DNA from 2 places in the Pantoea sp. X-Soil-MYKO-1289 genome. Region 2 is predicted to be linked to the other one. Evidence: predicted binding sites of a transcription regulator. Region 2 holds the regulator's gene; the other holds the start of a gene.
What was found. Region 2 encodes PurR, which represses purine synthesis genes. Its sites were predicted from a motif close to CANGCAAACGTTTGCNTG; they were not measured.
Positions count from the first base shown of each region.

Region 1 (15,965 bases), 650 kb from region 2:
TATTCAGCGAAGCTGCGCAGCAGCTCCGGCGCCACCGTCAGCACAAAGGCCGCCAGCACCACGCCGAGCGTCGAGCCCATTCCCCCCAGCACCACAATAGCGAGGATCAGCGCCGACTCGAAGAAGGTGAACGAGGTCGGATTGACGAATCCCTGATAGCTGGCGAAAAAGACGCCCGCGATGCCCGCCGTCGAGGCGCCGAGCATAAACGCGGAGAGTTTCACCAGCACATGGTTTAGCCCCATCGCGCGACAGGCGATCTCATCTTCGCGCAGCGCTTCCCACGCGCGCCCGACCGGCATACGCGTCAGGCGATGTTTGATAAACAGCACCAGCGCCACCACCAGAACCAGCACCACGTAGAGAAAGATAAACTTCATATTGGGGTTGTAGTCGAGGTGGAAAAACTCATGAAAAGGCACCCCGCCTTCGCGCGCGCGCCGACCGAACTCCAGACCGAGAAACGTTGGCGATGGCACGGACACGCCGTTCGGCCCGCCGGTAAAGCTCAGCCAGTTGGTCAGCACCAGCCGGATGATTTCGCCGAACCCCAGGGTGACGATCGCCAGATAGTCGCCGTGCATGCGCAGCACCGGAAAGCCGAGCAGCGCCCCGGCGAAAGCGGCCAGCAGCGCGGCCAGCGGCAGCATGCTCCAGAAACCCAGCCCCAGATACTGATAGCCGAGCGCCAGCCCGTAAGCGCCGATGGCGTAAAAGGCCACGTACCCGAGATCGAGCAGGCCCGCCAGCCCCACCACGATATTCAGCCCCAGTCCCAGCAGTACATAGATCAACCCGAGGATCGCCACGGTCAGCAGATATTTGCTGGAGAGAAAGGGGAACAGCAGCGCCGCCGCCAGCAGCAGCGGCAGGATCCAGCGCAGCCGCGAACGATAGCCCGGTTCGCGCACGTAAACGCCGTCGTCCGCGCCTTCGAAGCGCCGCAGCAGCGCCCGCCCGCGCTCGGTCTGCAAAAAGAGGCTGAGCAGCAGCCGCCCCGCCATCACCACCGCCACCAGCAGCGCCACGCGCGCAGGGGCGAGCTGGAAGGCGTACCCCTTCAGCACCACGCCGACGATCGGTCCGAACACCACCACCGCAATCAGCCCGGCCAGCAGGGTTTCGCGCAGCGCCTGAGACACATTGATAGTTCGACTCATCATCGCGCCCTCATACTTTCGCCACCAGCGGACGGCCAAGCAGCCCCTGCGGACGGAAGATCAGGATCACCACCAGCAGCGCGAAAGAGAAGACGTCTTTGTAGTCGGAGTTCACCAGCCCGGCGAACTGCGCCTCCGCCACGCCGAGCAGCAACCCGCCCAGCATCGCGCCGGGCAGCGACCCGATGCCGCCCAGCACCGCCGCGGTGAACGCCTTGATGCCGATGATGAACCCGGCGTAAAAATCGAAGGTGCCGTAGTTCATCGTCACCAGCACGCCCGCCAGCCCGGCCATTGCGGCGCCGATCACGAAGACCAGCGAAATCACGCGGTCGGTATTGATGCCGAGAATGGCCGCCATGCGCCGATCCTGCTGTACCGCGCGACAGATACGGCCGAGGCGCGTGTACTGGATAATCCAGGTAAGCAGCGCCATGCCGCAAAAGGCGGCGGCGAGGATAAACAGCTTGGTCCAGGTGATCTGCACCAGCCCGCCGTCGAACTCGACGCGCAGCACGCCGGTCAGCAGCGTCGGCACCCCCTGCTGATTGGGGCCCTGACTCAGCTGAACATAGTTCTGCAGGATCAGCGACATGCCGATAGCGGAGATCAGCGGCGCCAGCCGCGTCGAGTGGCGTAGCGGCCGGTAGGCGATACGCTCGATGGCCCAGCCGTAGACCGCCGTCACCACTATGGTGAAGAGCAGCGTGCCGAAAATCAGCAGCGGGAAAGAGTGCACGCCGAAGAACGAGAGCAGCGCCAGACCGATGGCGCAGAGATAGGCGGAGATCATATAGACCTCGCCGTGCGCGAAGTTAATCATACCGATGATGCCGTACACCATGGTGTAGCCGATCGCGATTAGGCCGTATACCGCGCCCAGCGTCAGCCCGTTGATCAGTTGCTGAAGTAAGAAGGCGTCCATAACGAAGTCTCTGCGCAAAGCGGACCGCGCAACCGGGCGGTCCGGACAGGAAACGCCCCGCGATGCGCGGGGCGGGCTCAGTCTTACAGCTGGTGATACTTGCCTTTGTCGTCCCACTGATAAACGACGTAATCGGAGACTTTCAGATCGCCTTTTCCGTCCCAGGCTTTTTTACCCATCACGGTCGGCACATCGTGAGATTTCAGCCATTCGCTGGCTTTCTCATTATCTTTGCCCGCGCCTTTATAGGCGGCCGCCAGCGCCTGGATAGAGGCGTAGGCGTAAAGGGTATAGCCTTCCGGCTCGAAGCCCCCTTTGCGGAACTTATCAATCACCGCTTTGCCGTCGGCGATCTGACGCGGATCGTTGCCGAAGGTCATATAGATGCCGCTGGTGTACTGCGGCCCGCCCGCGGCGGTCACCAGCTCCTGCGTCACGATGCAGTCCCCGGAGAAGAAGTTCGCTTTTACGCCCTGCTCGCGCATCTGGCGCACCAGCGGACCCGCCTCGGGATGACAACCGCCGAAATAGACCACGTCGGGATTCGCCTGGGCGATTTTGGTCACCAGCGCGTTAAAATCTTTCTCGCCGCGCGACAGCCCCTCATACATCACCTCTTTTACGCCGCGCTTCTCCAGCGCTGCTTTGGTGGCGTCGGCCAGCCCCTGGCCATAGGTATCTTTATCGTGGATAACCGCAACCTTCTTCGCTTTCAGCTTGTCGAGCATAAAGTTGGCGGCGATGGCGCCCTGCTGGTCGTCGCGCCCGCACATGCGAAACAGGGTTTTCATGCCGCGCTCGGTGATTTGCGGGTTAGTGGAGCCCGGCGTAATCGACAGCACGCCGGCGTCGTCGTAAACCTCTGAGGCGGGCATGGTGCTGGAGGAACAGAAATGGCCTACCACCGCCATCACCTTATCCTGATCGACCAGCCGGTTCGCCACTGCGACCGCCTGTTTGGGTTCGCAGGCGTCGTCGCCCTGCACCAGCACGATTTTCTCGCCGTTAATGCCGCCCGCCGCGTTGATATCCGCCGCCGCCTGCGTCGCCCCTTTCCAGTACTGCGCGCCATAGGTGGCGTTTGGCCCGGAGAACGGCCCGGCGACGCCAATTTTAATATCGGCCTGCGCGCTGAGCGCCGCGCCGATACAGCCTGCAATTACGATGTTTAACGACAACTTGATCAGTTTCTGAGACATGCTGTCTATCCTCGACACAGTGAGTTTGCGTTCGCCAGACCACGGCGCAGGAGCGTGAATGTTGTTATTCGTTTCGGGAATGCTACGCGCGGCGACAGAGGCCGCTATCAATCGCAAGCAAGAATCTCGCCAGAACGCAACGGGCCGCGAGATTTTGCTAAAGGAAGGTGGCAACGCCAGCGACAGCGCACGACGTCACCTTCTGATTCATTTAAACGTAGGCGGGGATTGGCAACACGCCAGCACCCTGTTGGTGCATAATGCGGTCGATCACATATTTACTTTGCGGCGGCGGCAAACCCGCTAAGCTGTGGGGAAAGTTCGCTAAATATCAGGAGAGTTTATGCCTACACAACGGAACGGCCTTACCCGCCAGCAGGCGCTGGATGAACTGGAGCGTCTGTACGACAACGCGGTGAACGCGCTGCGCGCGGCGATAAAAACCTATACCGAACAGGGCCAGCTGCCCGAGGCGGAAGCGCGTCGCCAGGGGCTGTTTGTCTATCCTGAACTGCGCATTACCTGGCGCGGCGAAGGCCCGCAGCAAAACCGCACGCGCGCCTGGGGACGTTTTACCCATACCGGCAGCTACAGCACCACCATCACGCGTCCGGCGCTGCTGCGCCACTATCTCAGCGAACAGCTGGCGATGCTGGAAAAAGAGTATGAGGTAGAGATTCAGGTCGGCCCGTCCAGCCAGGAGATCCCCTACCCTTACGTGATTGACGGTTCCGATCTGTCGCTGGATCGCACCATGAGCGCCAGCATTGCGCGCTATTTTCCTACCACCGAGCTGTCGCAGATCGGTGATGAAACCGCCGACGGTCTCTTTAACCCGGACGCGATTTTCCCCCTGTCGCACTTCGACGCGCTGCGCACCGACTTCTCTCTGGCGCGCCTGCGCCACTACACCGGCACCTCGGTCGAGCATTTCCAGCCGTTTGTGCTGTTCACCAACTACACGCGCTATGTGGATGAGTTCGTCCGCTGGGCGACTGAGCAGGTGCGCGATCCCGCCAGCGACTATGACAGCCTGGCCTGCGCGGGCGGCGCGGTGATCACCGCCGATACGGCGGAGAGCGACGCGGCGATGCTGGATCTGGCGTGGAAAAAGCATCAGATGCCGGCCTGGCATCTTACCTCGCCTGGCCGACGCGGCATCACGCTGGTGAATATCGGCGTCGGTCCGTCCAATGCCAAAACCATCTGCGATCACCTGGCGGTGATGCGGCCGCACGCCTGGCTGATGATCGGCCACTGCGGCGGCCTGCGTGAAAGCCAGCGCATCGGCGACTACGTGCTGGCGCACGCCTATCTGCGCGACGACCACGTGCTCGACAGCGTGCTGCCGCCCGACATTCCGGTACCGAGCATCGCGGAGGTGCAGCGCGCGCTCTATGACGCCACCAAGGCGGTGAGCAATATGCCTGGCGAAGAGGTCAAGCAGCGTCTGCGCACCGGCACCGTGGTGACCACGGACGATCGCAACTGGGAGCTGCGCTACTCCGCTTCGGCGCTGCGCTTTAACCTGAGCCGCGCGGTGGCGGTGGATATGGAGAGCGCCACTATCGCGGCGCAGGGCTATCGGTTCCGCGTCCCTTACGGCACGCTGCTCTGCGTCTCAGACAAGCCGCTGCACGGCGAAATCAAGCTGCCGGGCCAGGCGAACCGCTTTTATGAAGGGGCGATTTCAGAGCATTTGCAGATCGGCATTTGCGCGGTAGAGCTGCTGCGCGCCGAAGGGGATAAGCTGCATTCACGCAAGCTGCGCACCTTTAACGAGCCGCCGTTCCGTTAATGAATTAGAGCACGAGGGCCGTCTCGTGCTTTTCACCTCTGAACAGAGAGGCAGCGCGCATGCCGCCTCTCTACATGTTCACCATAAATTCTCTTGCCAGCCAGCCAAGCACGGCGAGCACAGCCGGGACCAACAGCGTCCAGGTGATGCGGTCGTTGAGGCGGTCAAACCTTTCGTCCATGCGCTCGAACTTTTCATCGATGCGCTCGAACTTTTCGTCAACGCATTTAAATTGTTCATGAACCCGCTCAAACTGCTTATCAATCGCGGCAAAATTATTGTCGGCCTGCCCGGTCCAGTCGCTGACTCGCGCAAATCGCTCATCAATACGAGCAAACTGGGCTGCCGTCTGGGCGAAGCCCTCAAGCATTTCGCCGCGCAGTTTGAACTGGTCCGTGCGCAAACCTTCAACATCCGTCTTGGTGGCAAAATTTTGCGAGCGCTCGGTCAGCACGGCCAAATCAGTTTTAATCTGGTGCGTATCCTGTTCAAGCCGATCAACACGTTTAGTCAGTCGTTCCATTCTGTTTCCTCCTGGCTGACGAAGAGGGAGTAAAAGCGGAGGCAAATAGCGCGCCTCAGGATTTAACAGCTGTTCCATGGGGTTCCTTCTCCTTACGACGTTGTTCATCCCGCCGCTAGCGTCTGCCCTTGCTGTTGGTTATTTAACCAGCTTTCCGTTTACATAACATTCCACGTTCCACTAATTCGCTGAAAATCAGGCATCGGGTAGCAGAGCGGCGTTGTTTCAGAGTGGCAGCCTACCCGCAGACAGGCGGCGGTAACAGGGTTTTCGACGCACGCTGGAAGCCAGTACGCAAATCGGCCTGGAGGACATAAAAAAAAGCGCGCAAGACGATTTACGTCTTGCGCGCAGCAAAAGAATAAGAGCGCGCCAGCCTGCACCAGCGCGGCGAACGCTATCAGGCGCTAAGCCAGCCCAGCTTGATCACGAACAGCAGCGAGAGGATCACCAGCGCCGCGTTGACCTCTTTGGTGCGGCCGCTCAGCAGCTTCACCACCGTCCAGGTGATAAAGCCGAAGGCGATGCCGTTAGCAATAGAGTAAGTCAGCGGCATGGTCAGCGCGGTAACGGTAACCGGCGCCGCCGTGGTGATATCTTTCCAGTCGATCTCCGCCAGGCCGGAGGCCATCAGCACCGCGACAAACAGCAGCGCCGGCGCGGTGGCGTAGACCGGCACGCTGCCCGCCAGCGGGGAGAAGAACAGCGCCAGCAGGAACAGAATAGCGACCACTACCGCCGTTAAGCCGGTGCGTCCGCCCGCGCTCACGCCCGCCGCAGATTCCACATAGCTGGTGGTGGTCGAGGTGCCGAGCAGCGATCCAAACAGCGCCGCGGCGCTATCGGCCACCAGCGCGCGGCCCATTTTCGGGATATTGCCCTGTTCGTCCGCCAGTCCGGCGCGTTTAGTCACCCCCAGCAGCGTGCCGGTGTTGTCGAAGACGTCGACAAACAGAAAGGCGAAAATCACGCTGACCAGGCCGACGTTAAACGCGCCGGCGATATCGAGCTGCATAAAGGTGGGCGCGATCGACGGCGGCGCGGAGAAGACGCCGGCAAAAGGCGACAGACCGATGCCCATCGAAATAAAGGTAATCAGCAAAATGCCGATCAGCACCGCGCCGGTGACGCGACGCGCCTCCAGCACCACAATCACCACAAAGCCCAGCAGCGCCAGCAGCGGCCCCGGCTTAGTGAGATCGCCCAGCCCCACCAGCGTCGCCGGGTTATCCACCACGATGCCTGCGCCTTCCAGCGCGATCAGCGCGAGAAACAGCCCAATGCCCGCCGCAATGCCGGCGCGCAGCGGCAGCGGAATGCTGGCGATAATCCACTCGCGAATTTTGAAAATCGACAGCGCAAAGAAGATAACCGCCGACAAAAACACCGCGCCCAGCGCGATTTGCCAGGTGTAGCCCATATGCAGCACGACGGTATAGGTGAAGAAGGCGTTCAGCCCCATGCCCGGCGCCAGCGCGATCGGGTAGTTGGCGATCAGTCCCATCAGAACCGATCCAATCGCCGCCGCCAGACAGGTGGCGACGAATACCGCGCCCTTGTCCATTCCGGTGGCGCCCAGAATGCTGGGGTTAACAAACAGGATATAGGCCATCGCCAGGAAGGTGGTGATCCCGGCGATCACTTCGGTGCGGACCGTCGTGTTATGCGCTTTTAGTTTGAACAGTTTTTCTAACATCATCATCTCTCAAGAGCGGAGACGGCACGAATGCGCGTTCTCACTTGCCAGTGTGGGTTACATGCTGATTATTGTGGTACCGCACAACGCGCCGCTGCATGCTGACGGCCGCTGTCGTCACGCCCTGAATCTCCCTGAGGCCTGAAGTCATAGCAATCGCTATGCCAGCCAGAAACGCAATCGTTTACCTTGCCAGGCCTGGCATTTTATAAGAGAAATCTGAACCAAAAGAAGGCGCGATTATGGTGCATTGCCCCGCTGCCGCGCAATCGTTTTCATCGCCTCCCCTGCGCTGCCGAAAAATTCTGCGCTAACGCACGCTTCAGTAAAGCCGATGGCGATATCGCTCACGTTTCCATCGCTTGTCGACGCGGCGGAAAACGCGCCGTGTACACTCTTGTTAACCTTTTTTTAACCTTGAGGTCGCGCTGCATGAAGCCCGCCATTCTGGTTGTCGATGATGATAAGGCCGTCTGCGAACTGCTGCAGGATGTGTTGGATGAACAACAGTTTAGCGTTTACTGCTGCCATTACGGCCGCGACGCGCCGGCGCTGCTGGCGCAGCATGGCGACATCGCCCTGGTGATGCTGGATATGATGCTGCCCGACACCAACGGCCTGCTGGTGCTGCAACAGCTCCAGCGTCAGCGCCCGGATCTGCTGGTGATCATGCTGACCGGCATGGGCTCCGAAGCGGAAATGGTGGTGGGACTGGAGATGGGGGCGGATGACTACATCGCCAAGCCTTTCAATCCGCGCGTGGTGGTGGCGAGAGCGCGCGCGGCGCTGCGGCGCGGCGGTCGGCTTATACAGCCGGAGGCGGAGAGCGGCTGGCGCTTTAACGGCTGGCAGCTGGATGAAGCGCGCTGCCAGCTGCTCAATCCGCAGCGCGAATCGGTGCCGCTGACGCAGGGCGAATATGCGCTGCTGCGCGCGCTGGTGCGCCACGCGCGCAAAGTGCTGACGCGCGATCAGCTGCTGGAGCTGACCCACGGCGAAAGCCTCGACGTTTTCGACCGCACCATCGACGTGCTGATTATGCGGCTGCGACGCAAAATTGAAACCAATCCGCATCAGCCCAGCCTGATCCGCACCATTCGCGGCCTCGGCTATGTTTTTTCCGCCGATGTGACGCGTCCGGAAGCGGTCCGGCTGAGCGCCTGAGGGCGAACAGCCGGGAACGCCCGCCGTTATTTCACCGTCCAGCCCTTGTAGCTGCCGACGTTGTTGCGATCGATCAGGGAAACCGGGATCAACACCGGCTTATCCGGCGCCGGCTTGCCCTGAAGAATGTCATAGCCGATCTCGACCGCTTTCGCCGCCATCACCTGCGGATCCTGCGCAGGGGTGGCGACGAACAGCGAATTCTTGCGCTTCAGCGCCTCTTCGCCGTCAGGCGATCCGTCGACGCCGACAATAAAGAACTCGTTGCGCTGCGCCTGTTTCGCCGCCAGATCGGCGCCAATGGCGGTCGGATCGTTGATGGCGAACACCGCGTCGACTTTCGGATTGGCCGACAGCAGGCCGGTCATCACTTCCAGCCCGCCTTCACGGCTGCCTTTGGCGTTCTGGTTCCAGGAGAGCAGCTTGATCTCAGGATGGCGTTTCAGCTCGGTCATGCAGCCCTCAACGCGGTTCTGCACGGCGGAAACCGGCGGGCCATTGATAATCAGCACATTGCCCTTCTCCTTCAGGCGATCGGAGATATATTTACAGGCCATCTCGCCCGCCTGGGTGTTGTCCGAGGTAATGGTGGCGTTGGCGCCGTCGGCCGCCACGTCGACCGCCACCACCACGATCCCGGCGTCGCGGGCGCGTTTCACCGCCGGCGCGATGCCTTTGGAATCGGCGGCGTTCAGGATAATCATGTCGACTTTCGCCGCGATAAAGTTATCGATCTGCGCCACCTGCTGGCCCAGATCGTAGCCGCTGGAGACCAGCGTCACGTTGACTTTGTCCCCCGCCAGCTCGCGCGCTTTCATCTCCGCGCCTTTGGTAATCTGCACGAAAAACGGGTTGGCGAGATCGCCGACGGTGACGCCGATGGACTTGAGATCTTTCGCCTGGGCGAAGGCGCCGCTGAACAGCGTTGCCGCCAGCAGCCCGGTTACGATCGGATTAAAACGCATAGACCTTCTCCTGCTGTTATTAGAATCGCCAACGGCTGAATGGCGTAGGGTAAAATAGGGGCGCCGCGCTCAGGAGACGTGGTGCCGGGTGCGATATTTGTCGATCAGCACCGCAATAATGATCACCGCGCCTTTGATCACCAGCTGCCAGAAATAGGAGACCCCCATGAGCGTCATGCCGTTGTTGAGCGTGGCGATAATCAGCGCGCCGATCAGCGTGCCGGTAATGGTGCCGATGCCGCCGACGAAGCTGGTGCCGCCGAGGATGACCGCGGCGATGGCGTCCAGCTCATAGCCGACGCCGAGATTGCCGTTGGCGCTATAGAGGCGCGACGCCGACATCAGCCCGCCCAGCCCGGAAAGCAGCCCGCTCATGGCGTAGACGAACACCAGCACCGCACCGACCTTAATGCCGGTCAGCCGCGCCGCCTGCATATTGCCGCCCACCGCGTAGATATGAACGCCCAGCGTGGTGCGGCGCAGGATAAACCAGCAGACGGCGATCACGGCGAAGGCGATCACGATCAGCCAGGGCACCGGGCCGAGATAGCCGTTGCCTATCCACTCGAAGCTGATATCGGAGTTGATCACCGTGGTGCCGTTCGCCAGCAGATAGGCGGCGCCGCGCAGCGCCGTATAGGTGCCGAGGGTGACGATAAAGGGCGGCAGTCCGGCCCAGGCGACCAGAATGCCGTTGAACAGCCCCATCACCAGGCCCGCGCCGAGCGCCATGGGAATGGTCATGCCGGCAAGCATCGGATCGAGCGAGGCGACCATCGCCACCACCGCCGTGGTACCGAGCATCGAGCCCACCGAGAGGTCGATGCCGCCGGTCAGGATCACAAAAGTCATACCCGCCGCCAGCACGATATTGATCGAGGCCTGGCGCGTAATATTGAGCAGATTGCCCTCGGTGAAGAAGTTCGGCGCGACGAAGCCGAACACCACCACAATCAGCACCAGAATCGGCAGAATGCCGACGGTTTGCAGCATATCGCCTATCAGCGCCCGCTTAACGGTGGGCGGTTTCGCCCGCGTGGTCTCTGTCATCGCTCTCTTCTCCTTATATTTCCAGCGGCGAGGCGCTATGCGCCCCGGTGGCCAGCGTCATAATGTTTTCCTGGCTGATCTGATCTTTATCCAGCTCCCCGGCGATAGCGCCTTCGCGCATCACATACACCCGATCGCTCATGCCGACCACCTCCGGCAGCTCGCTGGAGATCATCAGGATCGCCACGCCCTGCTGCGCCATCTGATTCATCATGCGGTAGATCTCGCTTTTGGCGCCGACGTCGACGCCGCGCGTCGGCTCATCCAGGATCAGGATGCGCGGGCCAATCGACACCCAGCGCGAAATCAGCAGCTTCTGCTGGTTGCCGCCGGAGAGGCCGCCCGCCCGCACCTGGGCATGCGGCACGCGAATGTTGAGGGTGGCGATGGCGTCGCCGGCGATCTGCCTGCCTTTGCGCCGGTTAAGCAGCCCGTAGCTGGCGTCGCGCTCCAGCGTCGCCATCACAATGTTTTCCTGCGCCGCCATCTCCAGAAACAGCCCCTGCTCTTTGCGGTTTTCGGTGAGGAAGCCGATGCCGCGCGCAATGGCGTCGCGCGGCGAGTGGATAGCGACCTGCTGCCCGTCGATCCAGATCTCGCCGCCGCTGGGTTTCCGCACGCCGAAAATCAGCTGCGCCAGCTCGCTGCGCCCGGCGCCCACCAGTCCGGCCAGCCCGACGATTTCGCCGGCGCGCACCGCCAGGCTGCTCGGCCGCACCTTGCCGCCGTCGGTCAGGTGATTGACAGCCAGACGAATGTCGCCGAACGGGATAGTGCGATCCTTGTTAAAGAGATCGCTCAGCGGACGGCCGACCATCATGCGCACCAGCTCGCTGGCGTTCAGGGTGTCATGGGTCAGGCTGCCGACATACTGCCCGTCGCGCAGCACGCTGACGCGATCGGAAAGCTCATAGACTTCCGCCATGCGGTGGCTGATATAGATAATCGCCATGCCTTCCGCGCGCAGGCGCTTTATTAACGCGAAGAGCTGCTCGGTTTCGCGGTTGCTCAGCGCGGCGGTGGGCTCGTCCATGACCAGAATGCGGCTGTTGCGGTGCAGCGCGCGCGCGATCTCGACCTGCTGCTGTTCGGCGATGCTGAGGCGGCTGACGCGGTCGGTGGCGCTAAACTGCGCGCCGAGGCGATCGATCACCTGCTGCGCCTCTTCGGCCATCTGGCGACGCCGAATCAGCCCGCCGCGCGTGATTTCGCTGCCGAGAAAGATGTTCTCCGCCACCGTCAGGTTAGGCGCCAGGTTGATCTCCTGATAGATCAGCGTAATGCCTGCCGCCAGCGCCTCTTTTGGCCCCCGAATGGCATAGGGGCGCCCGTCGATCAGGATTTCGCCGCTGGTGGCGCTGTAGGCGCCGGCGAGGATCTTCATCAGGGTGCTTTTGCCCGCGCCGTTCTCGCCCATCAGCGCGTGGATCTCGCCGGCATACACCGTGAGGTCGACCCCCTTGAGCGCGTAAAACTGGCCGAAGCGCCGCGTGATGTCGCGCATTTGCAGAATCGGTGTGGCTGTCATGGGCCGCTCCAGATAACGGTGATTAGGGCTGAGTAAAGCAGCGCCAGATAAATGGAAAATGTCAGCGGCCGTTCATATTTGTCATAAATGCGCCTGAGCCGCGCCCTATACTCGCCTCAGGCACGGCGGGCGCGGAGGCGCGGTATGCGGCATCAACATCCCTGGCAGGTGGGCGCGCGCGGCCGCCTGCTGCTGTTTAATCTGCTGGTGGTGTGCGTCACGCTGATGGTGAGCGCAGTGGCGATACTCGGCTTTCGCCATGCCGGACGCATTCAGGAGCAGGCGCAGGCGCAAACTCTGAGCGATATGCGCGCCAGCCTGGCGCTGGCGCGCGATACCGCCAGCGTCGCCACGGCGGCGGTGCGCCTGTCGCAGGTGGTAGGAGCGCTGGAGTATCAGAGCGAATCGCAGCGGCTACAGCAGAACCAGCAGGCGCTGCAGCAGTCGCTGACGCAGCTCGCCTCGGCGCCGCTCGCGGCGCGTCAGACGGCGCGGGTGGCGCGCATCCGCGCACGCAGCCTGATGCTGGAGCAGACCATCACCCAGCTGCTGATCAACGGCCATCAGCGTCATTTGCAGCGCAACGCCCTGCTCAGCGGCCTGTGGCAGTCGCAGCTGCTGCTGGATCATATCAACCTGCTCGCCGCGCGACGCGGCCCGGCGGCGGCGCTGCGTCAGCAGACCGAACGGCTGCTGACGGCGGCGATCCGCACCCCGTCGCCTGTCGCGCTCGTCGACCAGCTACAGCAGGTCATGACGGCGTGGCGGCCCGATTCCGGCGATGCGGTGCTGGATGAGAAAATCGCGCGCCTGATCGCCACCCAGCAGTCGCTGCGGCCGCTGGCGGATCGCCTGGCGGAGAACGACCTCGCTATCGCCTATTCCACCTACCGCATCAAGGCGCTGGTGGCGGCGCTCAACGACGACATTACCGCCTGCGTGCAGCAGGTGGCGCAGCAGAGCGAAATGCGCAGCGCGGAAACCCATCGCGAACTCAATTCGGTGATCCTGTTTATCGCGCTGTTCGCCCTGCTGGCGCTGGCGATCACCGGCTACGCCGGGATCTATATCTACCGCAACCTCGGCTCCAGCCTGACCGCCATCGCCGACGCCATGACGCGGCTGGCGCAGGGCGAAAAGCATGTTTCGGTGCCGGGCCTGCAGCGGCGCGACGAACTGGGCGATCTGGCGCGCGCCTTTAACGTTTTCGCCCGCAATACCGCGTCGCTGGCGCACACCTCGCGCCTGCTGAAGGAGAAGAGCAGCCAGCTTGAATCCACCTTTCTCGCCATGCGCGACGGCTTCGCGCTGTTCGACAACCAGGGTCAGCTGGTGGTGTGGAATGCGCAGTATCCGCAGCTGCTGGGGCTCGCCGACGAGGCGCTGCATCGCGGCCTGCACTATCGCCAGCTGCTGGGGCGCGTGGGGGTGGATCTGCAGCAGCCAGGCGAGCCGCAGGAGGTGCGGCTGGCGGATGGGCGTACGCTGGAGCTGCGCTTCAGCCCGGTGCCGCGCCGCGGCATCGTCAACACCGTGCTGGAGCGCACCGAGCGCAAGGCGCTGGAAGAGGCGCTGGTGCACAGCCAGAAGATGAAGGCGGTCGGCCAGCTGACCGGCGGCATCGCGCACGACTTCAACAATCTGCTGGCGGTGATCATCGGCAGCCTGGCGCTGACGCAAGGCCAGCTGCCGCCGGGCAGCCTGGCGAGCCGCATCGAACGCGCGCGTCAGGCGGCGGATCGCGCCGCCCTGCTTACCCAGCGCCTGCTCGCCTTTTCGCGCAAGCAGGCGCTGCATCCGCGCGCCGTCTCGGCGGCGCAGCTGGTGGACGAGCTGCAAAGCCTGCTGCAGCACTCGCTGCTGCCCGGCCAGCGCCTGACGGTCGAGGCGCCGCGGCCCGGCTGGCTCGCCTGGATCGACGCCAGCCAGCTGGAGAACGCGCTGATGAATCTGGTGGTGAACGCGCGCGACGCGATGCAGCAGCAAAGCGGCGAGATCCGCCTGCGTATCGCCAGCCAGCGGCGCGAGCAAGGGGAACGCGTGGTGATTGAGGTGATCGATCAGGGCTGCGGCATGACGCCGGAAGTGCGGGAACAGGTGTTCGAGCCTTTTTTCACCACCAAAGAGACCGGCAGCGGCAGCGGGCTGGGACTGTCGATGGTCTATGGCTTCGTGCGGCAGTCCGGCGGCCAGATCGAGATCGACACCGCGCCCGGACAGGGAACCACCGTGCGCCTGCTGCTGCCGCGCGCGCCTGAAAGCGCGGTCGCGTCGCCGCAGCCGCAGCTTGTCGCCCCGCCGACGCCGCGCGACAAGCTGGTACTGGTGCTGGATGACGAACCGGCGGTGCGCCAGACGCTCTGCGAGCATCTGCATCAGCTCGGCTACGTGACGCTGGAGTGCGCCAGCGGCGAAGAGGCGCTGGCGCTGCTGCGCCAGACGCCCGATATCGATCTGCTGATCAGCGATTTGATGCTGCCCGGCGGCCTGAACGGCGCAGAAGTGATCCGCCAGGCGCAGCAGCAGTGGCCGCAGCTGGCAACGTTGCTGATCAGCGGTCAGGATCTGCGCCTGCAGCCGGTGGCGCTGCCGCTGTGCGAGCGGCTGGCGAAACCCTGGCAGAGCGCGCAGCTGGCGCAGGCGCTGGCGCGCGCCTGGCAGCGCAGCGAACGGCTCAGTCGCGCGCGGCAGGCTGCCAGAGCGGCACCGGCTTCCCGCTGATATAGCGCTTGCGCAGGCGGCTGGAGAGCGCATCCATCATCATCACCACCGCCACGAGGATCAGGGTCAAAAACATCACCACGTCCCAGTTCCACAGGCGCATATTCTCGGCGTAAACCAGCCCGACGCCGCCCGCGCCGACAAAGCCCAGCACCGCCGCCGAGCGGGTATTGGATTCGATCTGATAGAGGCTGAGCGCCAGGAAATGGGGAAACGACTGGGTAAAGATGCCGAAGCGGTGCTTTTGCAGGCTACTAGCGCCGACCGCTCTCAGTCCGCGGCTCGGCGATCGCTCTACCGCCTCGTGCCCTTCCGAGTAGAGTTTGCCCAGCAGGCCGATATCCTGCATCACAATCGCCAGCACGCCCGCCAGCGGCCCCATGCCGACGGCGCGCACGAATATCAGCCCCCATATCGCCATATCGATGCCGCGCAGCAGATCGAGCAGGCGACGCACCGCCCAGGCGATCGGCCGCGTCGCGCGGCCGTGCATCACGTTGCGCGCGGCGAAGAACGACAGCGGCAGCGTGATAATCGACGCGGTCAGGGTGCCGGCGAAAACGATCGCCAGCGTGATGCCGATTTGCGAGAAGTAGTAGCCGAACGGCCAGTTAACGAAATCGTGCCAGACGAACATGCGCAAAAAATAGCGGCCGAGCTGCTGGGCGCCCAGCGCGGCGCGGCTCCACTCAATACCGTAAAATTCAAAGAAGAACAGGTAGTAAAGCAGGATGGCGACCGCCGCCAGCGCGAGTCGGCGCAGATAGCGCTTCTGCGCCGCGAACAGCGCCGGGTTTTCCTGCCTGATTTTGCCGATATCCGGCGCCAGCGCGATCATGCGGAACCCTCCACGACGCGGCGGCGCAGCCGACCGGAACAGGTGTCCAGCAGCGATACCACCAGGATAATCAGCAGCAGCGTGATGCTGACCTGATCGTAACGATCGAGTTTGATATTGGTCATCAGCTCCTGGCCGATGCCGCCCGCGCCCACCAGTCCCAGAATGGTTGAGGAGCGAAAGTTAATCTCCAGCCGCATAAAGCTGTAGGAGAGAAAGATCGGCTTCACCTGCGGCCAGAAAGCGAAGCGCATGCGCTGCAGCTTGCTGGCGCCGCAGGCCGCCAGGCCGCGCACCGGCTTATCGGAAGCGCTCTCAATCGCCTCGTAGAAGAGCTTGGTCAGGCTGCCGACGGTGTGCAGCGCCAGCGCGAGAAAGCCGGGAATGGCGCCGATGCC
Region 1 is NZ_AP036004.1:2,507,900-2,523,864, forward strand. Features, by position in the region: gene livM (high-affinity branched-chain amino acid ABC transporter permease LivM) at 1-1,163, opposite strand, end outside; gene AC6I7Z_RS12145 (ABC transporter permease subunit) at 1,171-2,085, opposite strand; gene AC6I7Z_RS12150 (branched-chain amino acid ABC transporter substrate-binding protein) at 2,169-3,284, opposite strand; gene AC6I7Z_RS12155 (hypothetical protein) at 3,343-3,591, shown strand; gene AC6I7Z_RS12160 (AMP nucleosidase) at 3,628-5,082, shown strand; gene AC6I7Z_RS12165 (hypothetical protein) at 5,153-5,683, opposite strand; gene AC6I7Z_RS12170 (NCS2 family permease) at 6,006-7,304, opposite strand; gene AC6I7Z_RS12175 (winged helix-turn-helix domain-containing protein) at 7,734-8,465, shown strand; gene AC6I7Z_RS12180 (ABC transporter substrate-binding protein) at 8,492-9,430, opposite strand; gene AC6I7Z_RS12185 (ABC transporter permease subunit) at 9,500-10,480, opposite strand; gene AC6I7Z_RS12190 (sugar ABC transporter ATP-binding protein) at 10,494-12,008, opposite strand; gene AC6I7Z_RS12195 (ATP-binding protein) at 12,153-14,729, shown strand; gene phnE (phosphonate ABC transporter, permease protein PhnE) at 14,683-15,567, opposite strand; gene phnE (phosphonate ABC transporter, permease protein PhnE) at 15,564-15,965, opposite strand, start outside.
Region 1: the regulator PurR is predicted to act here: its motif matches at 7,475-7,492, upstream of AC6I7Z_RS12170 (NCS2 family permease).

Region 2 (15,965 bases):
AAAGGGCTGATCAAAATGGTGACGCCGGCCAACATCGTCAGCGGCGCCGGCCACTACGTTAATAATCGCTGGATGAAAGGCAGCCAGGCCTGGGTGCATATCGGGCAGGACGCGCATAAAGGCCCCACTATCGCGGCGGAGCAGAAAAAAACGCTGGTGGTGCTGGTGGTCGGCGAAACCGCGCGCGCGGAAAACTTTTCGCTGGGCGGTTACGCGCGCGAAACCAACCCGCAGCTGAAAAAGCAGAATGTTATCTACTATCCGCAGGCGACCTCCTGCGGCACGGAAACCGCCATCTCCGTGCCCTGCATGTTCTCTAATATGCCGCGCGCGCACTATGACGCTAATTTGGCCCATCATCAGGACGGTGTGCTGGATATCCTCGGCCATGCGGGCGTCAGCGTGCTGTGGCGCGAAAACGACGGCGGCTGCAAGGGCGCCTGCGATCGCGTGCCGCATACCGATATGACGCTGTGGAAGCTGAACGCCTGGTGCCAGGAGGGCTCTTGCCTCGACGACGTGCTGCTGCACCAGCTGGATAACTACACCGACAGCCTGAACAACGACGGCATTATCGTGCTGCATCAGATGGGCAGTCACGGCCCCGCCTACTATCGTCGCTATCCGCCGCAGTTCCGCCAGTTTACGCCGACCTGCGACAGCAATCAGATTCAGGACTGCGACCATCAGGCGCTGATGAACACCTACGATAACTCTCTGCTCTACAGCGACGATATGATCGGCCGCACCATCGATATGCTGAAGGGATTAAGCGATCGCTTTAACGTCGCGCTGGTCTATCTCTCCGATCACGGCGAATCGCTCGGCGAACACGGCATGTATCTGCACGGCGCGCCCTATCTGATTGCGCCGTCTCAGCAGACGCATATCCCACTGCTGCTGTGGATGTCGGATGATTACGCCAGAACCTACGGCATTAATCAGGCCTGCCTGCGCCAGCAGGCGCCGACGGCAGAGGTGTCGCAGGACAACCTGTTCCATACGCTGCTGGGGATGTTCAACGTCCAGACCAGCGAATATCAGCCGCAGCTCGACATGATCAGTACGTGCCGTAAAACGGGCTAATGGTTGCATCCGACCGATCGGTCTACTACCTTAAGCGCCATGAACAAGACGCTGCAACGCACCGAAACCCGTGAACATCTGCTCGCCACCGGCGAGCAGCTCTGTCTGCAGCGCGGTTTCACCGGAATGGGACTCAGCGAGCTGCTGACGCTGGCGGAGGTGCCGAAAGGCTCTTTCTACTACTATTTCCGCTCGAAAGAGGCGTTTGGCGTGGCGCTGCTGGAGCGCTACTTTCTCCATCTGCACCAGCAGGTCGAAGCGCGGCTGCAGCACGGCGAAGGCACGCCGCGCGAGCGGCTGCTGGCGCACTTTCGCCAGGCTGAGCAGCTGTTCAGCGAACAGGGACATATCGTCGGCTGCCTGGCGGTGAAGCTCTCCGCGGAAGTCTGCGATCTCTCCGAGCCGATGCGCGACGCCCTGCAGCGCGGCGCCAGCCGCATTATCGCGGCTTATACGCAAACGCTCGAAGCGGCGCTGCGGCAGGAGACGATGGAGCTGCCCTATGCGCCGCGCGAGATGGCGGAAGTAATCTATATTTTGTGGCTGGGCGCCAGCCTGCAGAGCAAGCTATCCCGCGAGCCGCAGCCGCTGCGCCTCGCATTGAGCACTATCGAACAGTGGCTGCAAACCCACTGATTTTAAAAATGCCGTTTTATAGCAGACCGGTCTACTACAGGAGTTGTTATGGCAAGTACCCAGCTGTTTAGCCCGCTTAAAGTGGGTGCGATTACCGTACCGAATCGCGTATTTATGGCGCCGCTGACGCGTCTGCGCAGCATCGAGCCAGGCGACATCCCGACGCCGCTGATGGGCGAATATTATCGTCAGCGCGCCAGCGCCGGTTTGATCATCACCGAGGCGACGCAGGTCTCTTTCCAGGCGAAAGGCTACGCCGGCGCGCCGGGCCTGCATACTCAGCAGCAGATTGCTGCCTGGAAAGCGATTAACGCAGGCATTCACGAGGCGGGCGGCCACAGCGCCGTTCAGCTGTGGCACACCGGCCGCATTTCGCACAACAGCGTGCAGCCGGAAGGCAAAGCGCCTGTCGCGCCCTCTGCTATCGCCGCCGGCACGCGCACCTCGCTGCGTGCGGAAGACGGCAGCGTCTACCGCGAAGAGACCTCGACGCCGCGCGAGCTTACCCTCGCCGAGATCAAACAGATTGTGGCGGATTTCGGCCAGGCGGCCGCCAATGCGCGCGAGGCGGATTTTGATCTGCTGGAGCTGCATTCGGCGCACGGCTATCTGATGCATCAGTTCCTGGCGCCCGACTCCAACCGTCGCACCGACGAATATGGCGGCAGCATTGAAAAACGCGGCCGCTTCGCGCTGGAAGTGGTCGACGCCGCTATCGCCAACTGGTCCGCCGACCGCATCGGCATTCGCGTTTCGCCGATCGGCAGCTTCCAGAATCTGGATAATGGCCCTGAAGAAGAGAAAGCCGCGCTGTGGTATATCGGCGAGCTGGCGAAGCGCAATATCGCCTACCTGCACCTTTCCGAGCCAGACTGGGCGGGCGGCAAGCCCTACAGCGACGCCTTCCGCGAAAAAGTGCGCGCGCTCTTCCCCGGCGTGATTATCGGCGCGGGCGCCTATACCGTGGAGAAAGCGGACGATCTGATTGCGCGCGGCCTGATTGACGCCGTGGCCTTTGGCCGAGACTTTATCGCCAACCCCGATCTGGTGGCGCGTCTGCAGCAGGACGCCCCGCTCAACCCGCAGCGCCCGGAGAGCTTCTACGGCGGCGGCGCGGAAGGCTATACCGACTACCCGACGCTTTAAGCGCGACGCTGGCGTGACAACGGTTACGCCAGCGCCCGTTTTTTGCTATTTTCACCGCTATACTTAGCGTTTGAGTCATCAGAAGATGACGAATTAATAAAAGAGGATGTTATGCGTTTACTTCATACCATGCTGCGCGTTGGCGATCTGCAACGCTCCATCGACTTCTACACCCGCGTTCTCGGCATGCGCGTGCTGCGTCAGAGCGAAAACACGGAGTATAAATATACGCTGGCATTCGTGGGCTATACCGAAGAGAGCGAAGGCGCGGTTATCGAGCTGACCTACAACTGGGGCGTGGACAGCTACGATCTCGGCAACGCCTATGGCCATATCGCGCTGGGCGTGGACGACGTGGCGGCGACCTGCGACCGTATCCGCAACGCGGGCGGCAAAGTCACGCGTGAAGCGGGTCCGGTGAAAGGCGGTTCAACCATTATCGCCTTTGTCGAAGATCCAGACGGCTACAAGATTGAGCTGATCGAAAATAAACATGCCGGTCACGGCCTGGGCAACTAAGTTTGCCGCTTCAGTCTGCGCGGCAGCAGGCTGAAGCTTTCCCTTCTGCTGCACCCTCCTCTTTTTTTTGCCATAATGCGCGCTGCCTATTTTCTGCTATGAGATGCTGATGTCTGAAACGAACTCCCTGAACGCGCTGAATCAACGTTTCCGAGGTTTCTATCCTGTGGTGATCGATGTCGAGACCGCAGGCTTTAACGCGCAGACCGATGCGCTGCTGGAGATCGCCGCCACCACGCTGAAAATGGACGAAGAGGGCTGGCTGCATCGCGACCAGACGCTGCATTTCCACGTCGAGCCTTTCGAAGGCGCGCTGCTTCATCCAGAGGCGCTGGCGTTTACCGGCATCGATCCCAGCAACCCGCTGCGCGGCGCGATTAGCGAATATGAGGCGCTGCACGCCATATTTAAGATGGTGCGCAAAGGCATCAAGGATCACCACTGTAATCGCGCCATCATGGTGGCGCACAACGCGACCTTCGATCTCAATTTTATGATGGCCGCCGCCGGGCGCGCTGGGCTGAAGCGCAACCCTTTCCATCCGTTCGCCACCTTCGACACCGCCGCGCTGAGCGGGCTGGTGCTGGGGCAGACGGTGCTGGCGAAAGCCTGCAAAGCGGCAGGCATGGATTTTGACAGCACCCAGGCGCACTCTGCGCTCTACGACACTGAGCAGACGGCGACGCTGTTCTGCGAGCTGGTCAACCGCTGGAAACGGCTGGGCGGCTGGCCGCTGCCGATGGCGGCAAGCGACGACGCGGAAGCGGCGCCGGAGCAGGCGTAAAAAAAGGCCGACTTGCGTCGGCCTTTTTTTTACACTTCTTTTATTCCGCTTCTTTGTGCTTTTCCGCCGTCTCTTTGATCAGCGACTGCAGCTCGCCGCGCTGGAACATTTCGACGATAATATCGCAGCCGCCGACCAGCTCGCCGTCTACCCACAGCTGCGGGAAGGTCGGCCAGTTGGCGTATTTCGGCAGCTCGGCGCGAATATCAGGGTTCTGCAGAATATCCACGTAAGCAAAGCGCTCACCGCAGGCAGAGAGCGCCTGCACCGCCTGCGCAGAGAAACCGCAGCTTGGCAGTTTCGGCGAGCCTTTCATGTACAGCAGGACCGGGTTTTCTGCGATCTGGCGCTGAATTTTTTCTACAGTACTCATAATTGCCTTCCTTAATTCCCTACTTCGTGTTTGTTTATTGTAGCGACTTCGCCCCGTCCCTGAAAACGACAATTTCTCGCTTGCCAGGCGAAACCGCCATGTTTGTTAAGTTCTTTACTAAAGATCTGCGTTTTTCTGACGATAATCAAAACTTAAGCTGTTCATAACTGGTAATAACTTTGCTGCTATAAGCTGCTGAAATTGCTTATTTTAAACTCAACTGCAACCCTGTAACAGTTTAATAGAAAAATGGCTTAACTTTTGAAAAAAACCTGGCTTAGAATGGCCCCGGCGCTGATCTCCGATCAGATTTTTCTAACCACGTTACGGCCTGTTGTCGTAACCGCTAACCCTGTAACCGGACTATGCGATTACTGATTACGCTCTTTATATTAGCTTTCGCGCAGCTGTTCATGAACATCGCTTCGGCCTCGCCGCAAGCGCCGGTTAACGCCAGCCTGCACAAGGCGGAGAAAAAAAGCGCGCGCGAAGATGAGCGCCGCAAACGGCGACCGGTCAAAACCAGCGCGAAAAAAACGCGCCCTTCTACTGCGCAAAAACTCAAACTGAAAAAGCAGAAGAAAATTGAAACGGCTAAGCTTTCCCCTTCCGCCGCCGATACGAAAAAAACCCTTAAATCTTCTCACAAACGCTATGGCCGCCAGCGCACGCTGAGCACCGCAAAAGCCGCCACTCTCCCGCAGCTGAATGCCGACGACACCTCTACCATCAAAATGAGCAAGTCCCATCGCCTGCGCTACCAGAAAGCGCGCGAAACGGCGATGACCAAACTGATGGGTCAGCTGGGCAAGCCCTACCAGTGGGGCGGTACCTCGCCGCATACCGGTTTTGACTGCAGCGGCCTCGTCTGGTACGCCTATAAAGATTTGGTGAAATTCAGAATTCCACGCACCGCCAACGAAATGTATCACCTGCGCGACGCTGCGCCGGTCAAGCGCGAGTCGCTGGAGAAAGGCGATCTGGTCTTCTTCCGTATCAACGGCCGCGGCACCGCCGACCACGTTGGGGTTTACCTTGGCAACGGCAAATTTATTCAGTCGCCGCGCACCGGCAAAGATATCCAGATTAGCGGGCTTTCGGATGATTACTGGCAGCGTCACTATATCGGCGCGCGACGAGTGATGACGCCGAAAACCATTCGCTAAACGCCATAAAAAAACCGGGATAATCCCGGTTTTTTTATCGCTCTCTGTTAGTGCATGACGGCGGTAAAACCAAACGCCACAATCATCAGCAGCGCCGCGCCGGTAGTCATTAATGCCAGTTTCAAATCGGTGCTCATTACCTCTCCTTATCCACACAGTTGTCAGGGTCTTATGCGATTTTCCCATAGTTGCCGGTAAAAATCTCGTTTTATCCCGCAAGCCTTGTTAGAATCCCCGGCTTTGTTGCGCAACTGACGCAACGCCCGTGCCGTTCGCACGCAACAGCCCCTGTTTTGTCCTGCCCAGTGAGTATTTCACCGACAAAAACTGTAGCGAATTAACAGAAAACTCTCTTAGCGGACGCAAACGTTTAACATTATGCTTATCAGTGGCTTATTGATAAGTTCTGGAGTCTCTTTTCAATGGCAACAATTAAAGATGTCGCGAAGCGCGCGGGTGTTTCCACCACCACCGTTTCCCACGTGATCAATAAAACGCGCTTCGTTGCGGAAGAGACGCGCAACGCCGTCTGGCAGGCGATACAGGAATTACACTATTCGCCCAGCGCCGTGGCGCGCAGCCTGAAGGTCAACCACACCAAAACGCTGGGGCTGCTCGCCACCTCCAGCGAAGCGCCCTATTTTGCGGAAATCATCGAAGCGGTCGAGCATCACTGCTTTGAGCGCGGCTATACCCTCATTCTCGGCAACGCTCATAACGATCTGCAGAAGCAGCGCGCCTATCTGTCGATGATGGCGCAAAAGCGCGTCGACGGCCTGCTGGTGATGTGCTCCGAGTATCCGGACGATTTGCTGAAGATGCTGGAAGAGAACCGCAATATTCCGATGGTGGTGATGGACTGGGGCGAATCGCGCGGCGACTTTACCGACACCGTGCTCGATAACGCCTTCCAGGGCGGCTATCTGGCGGGACGCTATCTTATTGAGCGCGGCCATCGCGATATCGGCGCCATTCCCGGCCAGCTGGAGCGCAATACCGGCGGCGGGCGCCATGCGGGCTTTTTGCAAGCGCTGCAGGAAGCGGGCATCGCGGTACGTCCCGAGTGGATCGTTCAGGGCGATTTCGAGCCGGAATCGGGCTATCAGGCGATGCAGCAGATCCTGCAGCAGAAGCAGCGCCCAACGGCGATCTTCTGCGGCGGCGATATTATGGCGATGGGCGCGATCTGCGCCGCCGACGAGATGGGGCTGCGCGTGCCGCAGGATATTTCGGTGATCGGCTATGACAACGTGCGCAACGCGCGCTACTTCACGCCGGCGCTGACTACCGTGCATCAGCCGAAAGCCCAGCTGGGCGAGAAGGCGCTGGAGATGCTGCTCGACCGCATTACCAGCAAACGCGAAGTGTCGCAGACCATCGAAGTGCATCCCACGCTGATTGAGCGCCGCTCGGTCGGCGACGGCCCTTTTCGCGACTACCGCCGTTAATCCTCGCTTAACCACTCCTGATTGAGCGTTCGCGCATCGCCGAGATAGCTGAGCAGCCAGCTGAGCGCCGGCGATGCGCGCGCCTCCGACCAGCTCACGCAGCAGGGACTTTCCGGAAAGGGCGCAGGCAGCGTCAGCTCCGCCAGCTCGCCCTTATCCAGCAGCGGACGCGCCAGATGGCCCGGCATCATCGCCACGCATAAGCCATCCAGCACGCACGCCAGCCCCGCCTGCCAGTCCGGTACCACCAGTCGCCGCTGGTTATCCAGCGTCCAGGTCATGCGCCGCGGCAGCGCGCGCGAGGTATCCTCCAGCACCAGCGACGGCCAGGCGCGTAGCGCGTCGTCGTCGAGCTGCGGCTGCCGCGTCAGCGGATGCTGGCGCGCCACGACGCAGCGCCAGTTCAGCGCGCCCATATCGCGAAAGGAGAAACGCCCGCCGACCGGGATCGCCTGGGTGGCGCCGATCGCCACGTCGACGCGTCCGTCGGCCAGCGCGTCCCAGACGCCGTTAAACACCTCATAGCTGATGTGCAGCTCCATATCGGGAAAGTGGCGATAGAAGTCGGTCACCAGCTGACGACTGCGCGGCAGCTTCACGATGCGATCGACCGCGATGCTGAGCTGCCCGCGCCAGCCGTTCGCCAGCTGCTGACACTGTCTGCGGGTAGCGAGCATTTTTTTGATAACCTCACGGCCCTCGCGCACAAAATGCTCGCCAGCGGCGGTCAACGCCACCTCGCGATGCTGCCGTTCGAACAGCGGCACCGCCAGCCAGGTTTCCAGCTGGCGCACCGTATAGCTGACGGCAGAAGGCACGCGATGCAGCTCCTGCGCGGCGGCGCTAAAACTGCCGGTGCGCGCCACGGCGTCTACCACTTCAAGCGCATATTCGGACCACATGCTTTTTCCTTTCAAAAATTTTCACAGCACTCTGCAAATATTAACGTTTCACAGCGGCAGGCGCACCCTTTTACACTTTGCCGCGTTTAACCTGCCTGACGAAAATGAGATTAAAAACCATGCTGTCATCAAAAGGATTTATGCCTTACCTCGCCCTGCTCAGCATGCTGGGCTTTCTGGCGACCGATATGTATTTGCCCGCCTTCGGCGCGATGCGCATCAGCTTCAATACCTCGCCCGGCATTATCAGCGCCAGTATGAGCCTGTTCCTGGCGGGCTTCGCCATCGGCCAGCTTTTCTGGGGCCCGCTTTCCGACCGCATCGGGCGCAAACCGGTTCTGCTGATGGGGCTGGGGCTGTTCGCGCTCGGCTGCGCCGGCATGCTGTGGGTGGAAAATGCAATGCTGATGCTGGCGCTGCGCTTTATTCAGGCGATCGGCGTCTGCGCCGCGGCGGTGAGCTGGCAGGCGCTGGTGGTGGACCGCTATCCGCGCGCGCGCGCCAATAAGGTGTTCGCCACCATTATGCCGCTGGTGGCGCTTTCGCCCGCGCTGGCGCCGCTGCTTGGCGCCTGGCTGATTAGCCATTTTCACTGGCGCGCGATTTTTCTGGTGCTGACGCTGACCGGCGTGGCGCTGATGCTGGTAACGCTGCGCCTGCCCGCCAGTCGTCCGACAGCGCAAGAAGCGAACGATCAGCCGGGCTTTTTCTCGCTGCTGCGCTCTGGCGTCTATGGCGGCAACGTGTTGATTTATGCCGCCTGCTCCGCCAGCTTTTTCGCCTGGCTGACCGGCTCGCCCTTTATTCTCGCCGATGCGGGCCTGACGCCGGCGGATATCGGCCTGAGCTATATTCCGCAAACCATCGCCTTTTTGCTGGGCGGATTTGGCTGCCGCGCGCTGCTGAACCGCTTTGCCGGCGCGCAGCTGCTCCCCTTGCTGCTGGCGCTTTACAGCCTGAGCGTGGCGACGCTGTTCGCCGTGGCGCTGACCGGAAGCCACAGTCTGATCGCCCTGCTTGCGCCCTTCTGCGGCATGGCGCTGGCGAACGGCGCGATTTACCCGATTGTGGTGTCGAATGCGCTGCTGCCGTTCCCGCACGCCACCGGTAAAGCCGCGGCGCTGCAGAATACCCTGCAGCTCGGTCTTTGCTTTGTTGCCAGTCTGGCGGTCTCCGCAGGTTTACAACAGCCGCTGCTGATGACTACGCTGATTATGGTGACCACTATCGCGCTGGCGATAGCGGGCTACGTCTGGCAGCGACGCGCCAGCGCACAAATGGATATTGTCCGCGTTACCACTCCCTGCCAGGATAATCACTAAGGCAACTTTTATAGTTAGCTGCCTAACAATAAGTCGTTGAATACTGACCTGGTTGAGCATATACTCGATCAGGTCAATAAATCTGCAACAAATCAATAACATAATTGTTTTATTTTTAGGCGAAGCTTATCGCCCGGATGGTGTCTGCGCGCGCGTTTCCTGCTCGTCAGACAACGATATTCAGATCCAATCCTCTGTAAAACGTCGGATATCAGGCGCACGGAGCAATCCGTGACATTTCTCACAGGCCTTGAGAAATTGGCTATTCTTTTTCTCAGGTTCAACGCGGACAGGTGATGGAGAAGCTATGAGTTCATCGTTAATAGAAGAAGTGAGCCTTGAAGAAAACCACTGGTATCGCATTGTCCACGAAATGCTGGAAAAAGCGGACATCGAAATCAACGGCAGCCGCCCCTGGGATATTCAGGTCAAACAGCCTGACTTTTTTAAGCGTGTGATTCAGGAAGGCTCACTTGGTCTTGGCGAAGCTTATATGGATGGCTGGTGGGATTGCGAACGGCTGGATATGTTTTTTCACCGCGTGCTAAAGCACAAGCTGGACCAGCAGTTGCCGCACCACTTCAAAGATACGCTGCGCGTGGCCGCCGCGCGTCTCACCAACTTACAGTCGAAAAAACGCGCATGGATCGTGGGTAAAGAGCATTACGATCTCGGGAACGACCTCTTCTCGCTGATGCTCGATCCCTATATGCAATACTCCTGCGCCTACTGGAAAGAGGCCGAGACGCTGGAGCAGGCGCAGGAAGCGAAGCTGGATATGATCTGCCGCAAACTGCAGCTGGAGCCGGGCATGACGCTGCTGGACATCGGCTGCGGCTGGGGCGGCCTCGCCGAGTATGCCGCTCGCCACTACGGCGCGGTGGTGCACGGCGTAACCATCTCGGCAGAGCAGCAGAAGCTGGCGCAGCAGCGCTGCGAAGGGCTGGACGTCACTATTTTGCTGCAGGATTATCGCGATCTTAACCAGCAGTTCGACCGTATCGTTTCGGTGGGCATGTTCGAGCACGTTGGACCGAAAAACTACGCCACCTACTTCGACGTGGTGGACCGTAACCTCAAGCCAGACGGACTGTTCCTGCTGCACACCATCGGCGCGATCCGCACCGATATGAATGTCGATCCCTGGATTGATAAATATATTTTCCCCAACGGCTGTCTGCCGTCGGTGCGCCATATCGCGGACGCCAGCGAGTCGCATTTCATTCTGGAAGACTGGCATAATTTCGGCGCCGATTACGACACCACGCTGATGGCCTGGTATGAGCGCTTCCTGCAGGCCTGGCCGCAGCTGGCTGAAAAGTACGGCGAACGTTTTAAGCGCATGTTTAGCTACTACCTTAACGCCTGCGCCGGCGCCTTTCGCGCCCGCGATATTCAGCTGTGGCAGGTGGTTTTTAGCCGCGGCGTAGAAGGCGGCCTGCGCGTCGCGCGCTAAGCCGCGCTAGTGAATAAGGCGCCTGGAGCGCCTTTTTTTATGCTTATTCGACGTCCGGACGCAAGGCGGCGGCTTCGCGCTGCGCCAGCACGCGTTCGACGGTATCGACGATCGCCTGTGTGTGCGGATCGATCTCGATATTGACGCGGTGGCCCAGCTTCTTCGCGCCAAGCGTGGTGCGCTCCAGGGTTTCCGGGATTAAATAGACGCAGAATTTGCTTTTGGTCACTTCGCCGACGGTCAGGCTAATGCCGTCAATACCAACAAAGCCTTTATGCAGAATATATTTCATCTGCGCCGGGTCCTGAATTTTAAACCAGACTTCGCGGTTATTTTCCGACTGGATAATTTTGCAAATTTCCGCAGTGGTCATAATATGGCCAGACATCAGGTGGCCGCCGATCTCATCGCTGAATTTCGCCGCGCGTTCAATATTGACGACGTCGCCTTCCTGCAGGTCGCCTAAATTGGTGACGCGCAGCGTTTCTTTAATCAGATCGAAACTGACGCGGTTGCCTTCAATGGCCGTCACCGTCAGACAGCAGCCGTTATGCGCCACCGACGCGCCCAGCGCCAGCCCCGGCAGCAGCTCTTCCGGCAGCTCTGCGACATGGGTGCGAAACAGATCTTTTTCTTCAATGGACACAATCTTTGCGGTGCCCTGCACAATTCCGGTAAACATAGTTTTGGCCTCTGCTAAGTTTGCTCTAGCTTACCACAGCTTAGCGCGCGGATATTATTTCCGCGTCGCGTCCGCTTTACAGTCGCAATATAACGCACAGCGTGACAAAACTTGGTGAATCCTGTTAATGCCGCTACACTAACCGCGCATTTCTCCGGGATCACTCCCCTTTTCTTTTTTAACAGGTGTTAACGTGCAGAAGTATTTAACAGAAGCGCGTCAATTGCTTGCCCTTGCGATTCCGGTCATCCTTGCTCAGGTGGCGCAGACCGCAATGGGATTTGTAGATACCATCATGGCCGGCGCGGTTAGCGCCACGGATATGGCCGCCGTCGCAGTCGGCACCTCTATCTGGCTTCCGGCCATTTTATTCGGCCATGGTCTTCTGCTTGCATTGACGCCAACCGTTGCGCAACTCAACGGCTCCGGCCGCCGCGAACGTATCGCCGAACAGGTTCGCCAGGCTTACTGGCTCGCCTTCTTCGTCGCCATTCTGATTATGCTGGTGCTGTGGAACGCCGGTTACGTCATTCGCGCCATGCAGGATATTGACGAACAGCTGGCGCTGAAGGCGGAAGGCTATCTTCATGCGCTGCTATGGGGCGCGCCCGGCTATCTCTTCTTCCAGGTGATGCGCAACCAGTGCGAAGGCCTGTCGAAAACCAAACCCGGCATGGTGATGGGCTTTATCGGCCTGCTGGTCAATATCCCGCTCAACTGGATCTTTATCTATGGCCACTTCGGCATGCCGGCGCTGGGCGGCGTGGGCTGCGGCGTGGCGACCGGATCGGTGTACTGGGTGATGTTCCTGGTGATGCGGCTGTGGGTGCGCCGCATGGGCGGTATGCGCGATATCCGCATGCGATCCCGCTGGTCGCCGCCGTCGCGCGCCGTGCTGCAGCGGCTGGTTTCGCTCGGCCTGCCGGTGGCGCTGGCGCTCTTTTTCGAGGTGACGCTGTTCGCCGTGGTGGCGCTGATGGTGTCGCCGCTGGGCATCGTCGACGTTGCGGGCCATCAGATCGCGCTCAACTTCAGCTCGCTGATGTTCGTGCTGCCGCTGTCGCTCGGCGTCGCCACCACTATTCGCGTCGGCTACCGGCTGGGCCAAGGCTCGGCCGAACAGGCGCGCGTCGCGGCCTGGACCGCGCAGGGCGTTGGCGTCTGCATGGTGGCGATGACCGCGCTGCTGACCGTGACCTTCCGCCATCAGATCGCCCTGCTCTATAACGACAACCCGGAAGTGGTGGCGCTGGCGGCGCAGCTGATGCTGCTGGCGGCAATCTACCAGTTTTCCGATTCGATTCAGGTTATCGGCAGCGGCATTCTGCGCGGCTATAAAGATACGCGCTCGATCTTTTTTATTACCTTTATCGCCTACTGGCTGCTGGGGCTGCCCAGCGGCTATACGCTGGCGATGACCGACTGGGTGGTGCCGCGTATGGGCCCGGCGGGCTTCTGGTGCGGGTTTATTATCGGCCTGACCTCGGCGGCGATCATGATGCTGTGGCGCATACGCCGCCTGCAACAGCTGCCTGCGCAGGTGATCCTTGCGCGCGCGGCGCGCTAAGAGAAACAGAGAGATGGGTCTCGACTCATCTCTCTGCGGCTTTGCCCCGCCTTTAACGTCCTGCTACGTCTAAAAAAACGACGCATAGCGCAGTTGCTGGTCAGTCAGCACTAAAAAAGCGTTTTTCCCCTTGCCAGCGTTGCGGCGTGTCGATAATATTCGTCCCCGCTGTCGCCCTGACAGCGTGTTGCGCTCTTAGCTCAGTTGGTTAGAGCACCACCTTGACATGGTGGGGGTCGATGGTTCGAGTCCATTAGAGCGCACCAAGTGCGTCCGTAGCTCAGTTGGTTAGAGCACCACCTTGACATGGTGGGGGTCGGTGGTTCGAGTCCACTCGGACGCACCAAATTTCTGAATGCGCTCTTAGCTCAGTTGGTTAGAGCACCACCTTGACATGGTGGGGGTCGATGGTTCGAGTCCATTAGAGCGCACCACTTTTGCTAATTTCTCTCCTTGCGCAACTTCACTATTTATTGATCTCCGTCGTTTCCTTCTCCGCTTTTTAATTGGTTTTCGGATACTTAGCGTCTATACTATCCGGCGTTGTTCCACTTGAAAGGTTTCAGCGCGGCGTGCCTATGGCGATAACTCACACTCTTTGCGCAACACGCTATTGTCGGTTTCCAGACGTAACCGCACAACTTCCCTGCACGCTCAGCCTGCGTCACCTATTCTTACGTTGTACTGTCCGTTTCGTTATCAACCAGAATTCTCATTTCGATGCGTCGTCATCGAATCCCAACCTTCATCATCCATCACAACTTACAGATAACCTGTCATGAAAAAGACCAAGATCGTTTGTACTATCGGCCCGAAAACCGAATCTGAAGAGATGCTGACCCAGCTGCTTGAAGCCGGCATGAACGTTATGCGCCTCAACTTCTCGCACGGCGACTACGCCGAGCACGGCCAGCGCATCGCCAACATGCGCGCGGTGATGCAGAAAACCGGTCGTCAGGCCGCTATTCTGCTCGACACCAAAGGTCCGGAAATCCGCACCATGAAACTGGAAGGCGGTAACGACGTTTCCCTGAAAGCGGGACAGACCTTTACCTTCACCACCGACCAGAGCGTAATCGGCAACAGCGAACGCGTCGCCGTCACCTACGCCGGCTTTACTGAAGATCTGAAAATCGGCAACACCGTACTGGTAGACGATGGTTTGATCGGCATGGAAGTAAAAGAAGTGACGGAAAACACCGTGGTGTGCACCGTGCTGAACAACGGCGACCTCGGCGAGAACAAAGGCGTTAACCTGCCGGGCGTCTCTATCCAGCTGCCTGCGCTGGCGGAAAAAGACAAGCGCGACCTGATTTTCGGCTGCGAGCAAGGCGTCGACTTCGTGGCGGCCTCCTTTATTCGCAAGCGCTCCGACGTGCTGGAGATCCGCGAGCATCTGAAAGCCCACGGCGGCGAACATATTCAGATTATCTCCAAGATCGAAAACCAGGAAGGCCTGAACAACTTCGACGAAATCCTCGACGCCTCTGACGGCATCATGGTGGCGCGCGGCGATCTGGGCGTAGAGATCCCGGTAGAAGAAGTGATCTTCGCCCAGAAGATGATGATCAAGAAGTGCAACAAGGCGCGCAAAGTGGTGATCACCGCTACCCAGATGCTCGACTCGATGATCAAGAACCCGCGCCCTACCCGCGCGGAAGCGGGCGACGTGGCCAACGCCATCCTCGACGGCACCGATGCGGTCATGCTTTCTGGCGAGAGCGCCAAGGGCAAATACCCGCTGGAGTCTGTGACCATTATGGCCACTATCTGCGAGCGTACCGACCGCGTGATGAAGTCACGCATCGACGCGCTGGAAGATTCCCGTAAGCTGCGCATCACAGAAGCCGTTTGCCGTGGCGCGGTGGAAACCGCCGAGAAGCTGGAAGCGCCGCTGATCGTGGTTGCTACCGAAGGCGGCAAATCCGCCAAATCGGTGCGCAAATACTTCCCGGACGCCACTATCCTCGCGCTGACCACCAATGAGACCACCGCACGCCAGCTGATCCTGAGCAAAGGCATCGAAACGCGTCTGGTTACCGAGATCGCCTCTACCGACGATTTCTATCGCATCGGCAAAGAAGCGGCGCTGGAAAGCGGCTATGCGCAAAAAGGTGACGTGGTTGTAATGGTATCGGGCGCATTAGTACCAAGCGGTACCACAAATACGGCCTCAGTACACGTCATTTAATTCGTTTGAGCATTTATTTAAAAGCGCCTTCAGGGGCGCTTTTTTTATTCCGTCACTAATACAAAACCGGGAAATTTCCAATCGATAATAACTATTCAATATCCTCCGAAATTAAGGTTAATCCGATTAAATCTCTCTGTTTTCGCTAAATATTTTTATCATATGCGGTTAAGCGCTGCTTCTTTGAGCGAACGATCAAGTTTAAGCATCTTCTCATCAAAAATTTATTCTCAACTTAAAAAGCTTTGTGTAATACTTGTAACGCTACATGGAGATTAACTCAATCTAGAGGGTATAAATAATGAATCGTACTAAACTGGTACTGGGCGCGGTAATCCTGGGTTCAACTCTGCTGGCTGGTTGCTCAAGCAACGCTAAAATCGACCAGCTGTCTTCAGACGTTCAGACTCTGAACGCTAAAGTTGACCAGCTGAGCAACGACGTGAACGCAATCCGTTCTGACGTGCAGGCTGCTAAAGATGACGCAGCTCGTGCTAACCAGCGTCTGGACAACCAGGCTCACTCTTACCGTAAGTAAGAGTTCTGGTATTAAAAATGGCGCCCATGTGGCGCCATTTTTTTTGCCCTGATTTTGCCGCCGGGATACGGCGGCGACTGTCGGGCTCAGGGTGTGGTCTGCGCGCTCTGCGCCTGCTCTGAGACCGCCTCAGACGGCTCTGCCACCGC
Region 2 is NZ_AP036004.1:1,853,253-1,869,217, reverse strand. Features, by position in the region: gene eptA (phosphoethanolamine transferase EptA) at 1-1,086, shown strand, start outside; gene AC6I7Z_RS08960 (TetR/AcrR family transcriptional regulator) at 1,126-1,722, shown strand; gene AC6I7Z_RS08955 (alkene reductase) at 1,771-2,868, shown strand; gene gloA (lactoylglutathione lyase) at 2,980-3,387, shown strand; gene rnt (ribonuclease T) at 3,497-4,171, shown strand; gene AC6I7Z_RS08940 (Grx4 family monothiol glutaredoxin) at 4,212-4,547, opposite strand; gene AC6I7Z_RS08935 (C40 family peptidase) at 4,910-5,710, shown strand; gene cydH (cytochrome bd-I oxidase subunit CydH) at 5,758-5,847, opposite strand; gene purR (HTH-type transcriptional repressor PurR) at 6,133-7,158, shown strand; gene punR (DNA-binding transcriptional activator PunR) at 7,155-8,060, opposite strand; gene punC (purine nucleoside transporter PunC) at 8,180-9,382, shown strand; gene cfa (cyclopropane fatty acyl phospholipid synthase) at 9,690-10,838, shown strand; gene AC6I7Z_RS08905 (riboflavin synthase) at 10,882-11,520, opposite strand; gene AC6I7Z_RS08900 (MATE family efflux transporter) at 11,714-13,087, shown strand; tRNA gene AC6I7Z_RS08895 (tRNA-Val) at 13,277-13,353, shown strand; tRNA gene AC6I7Z_RS08890 (tRNA-Val) at 13,357-13,433, shown strand; tRNA gene AC6I7Z_RS08885 (tRNA-Val) at 13,445-13,521, shown strand; gene pykF (pyruvate kinase PykF) at 13,866-15,278, shown strand; gene AC6I7Z_RS08875 (major outer membrane lipoprotein) at 15,580-15,816, shown strand; gene AC6I7Z_RS08870 (L,D-transpeptidase family protein) at 15,903-15,965, opposite strand, start outside.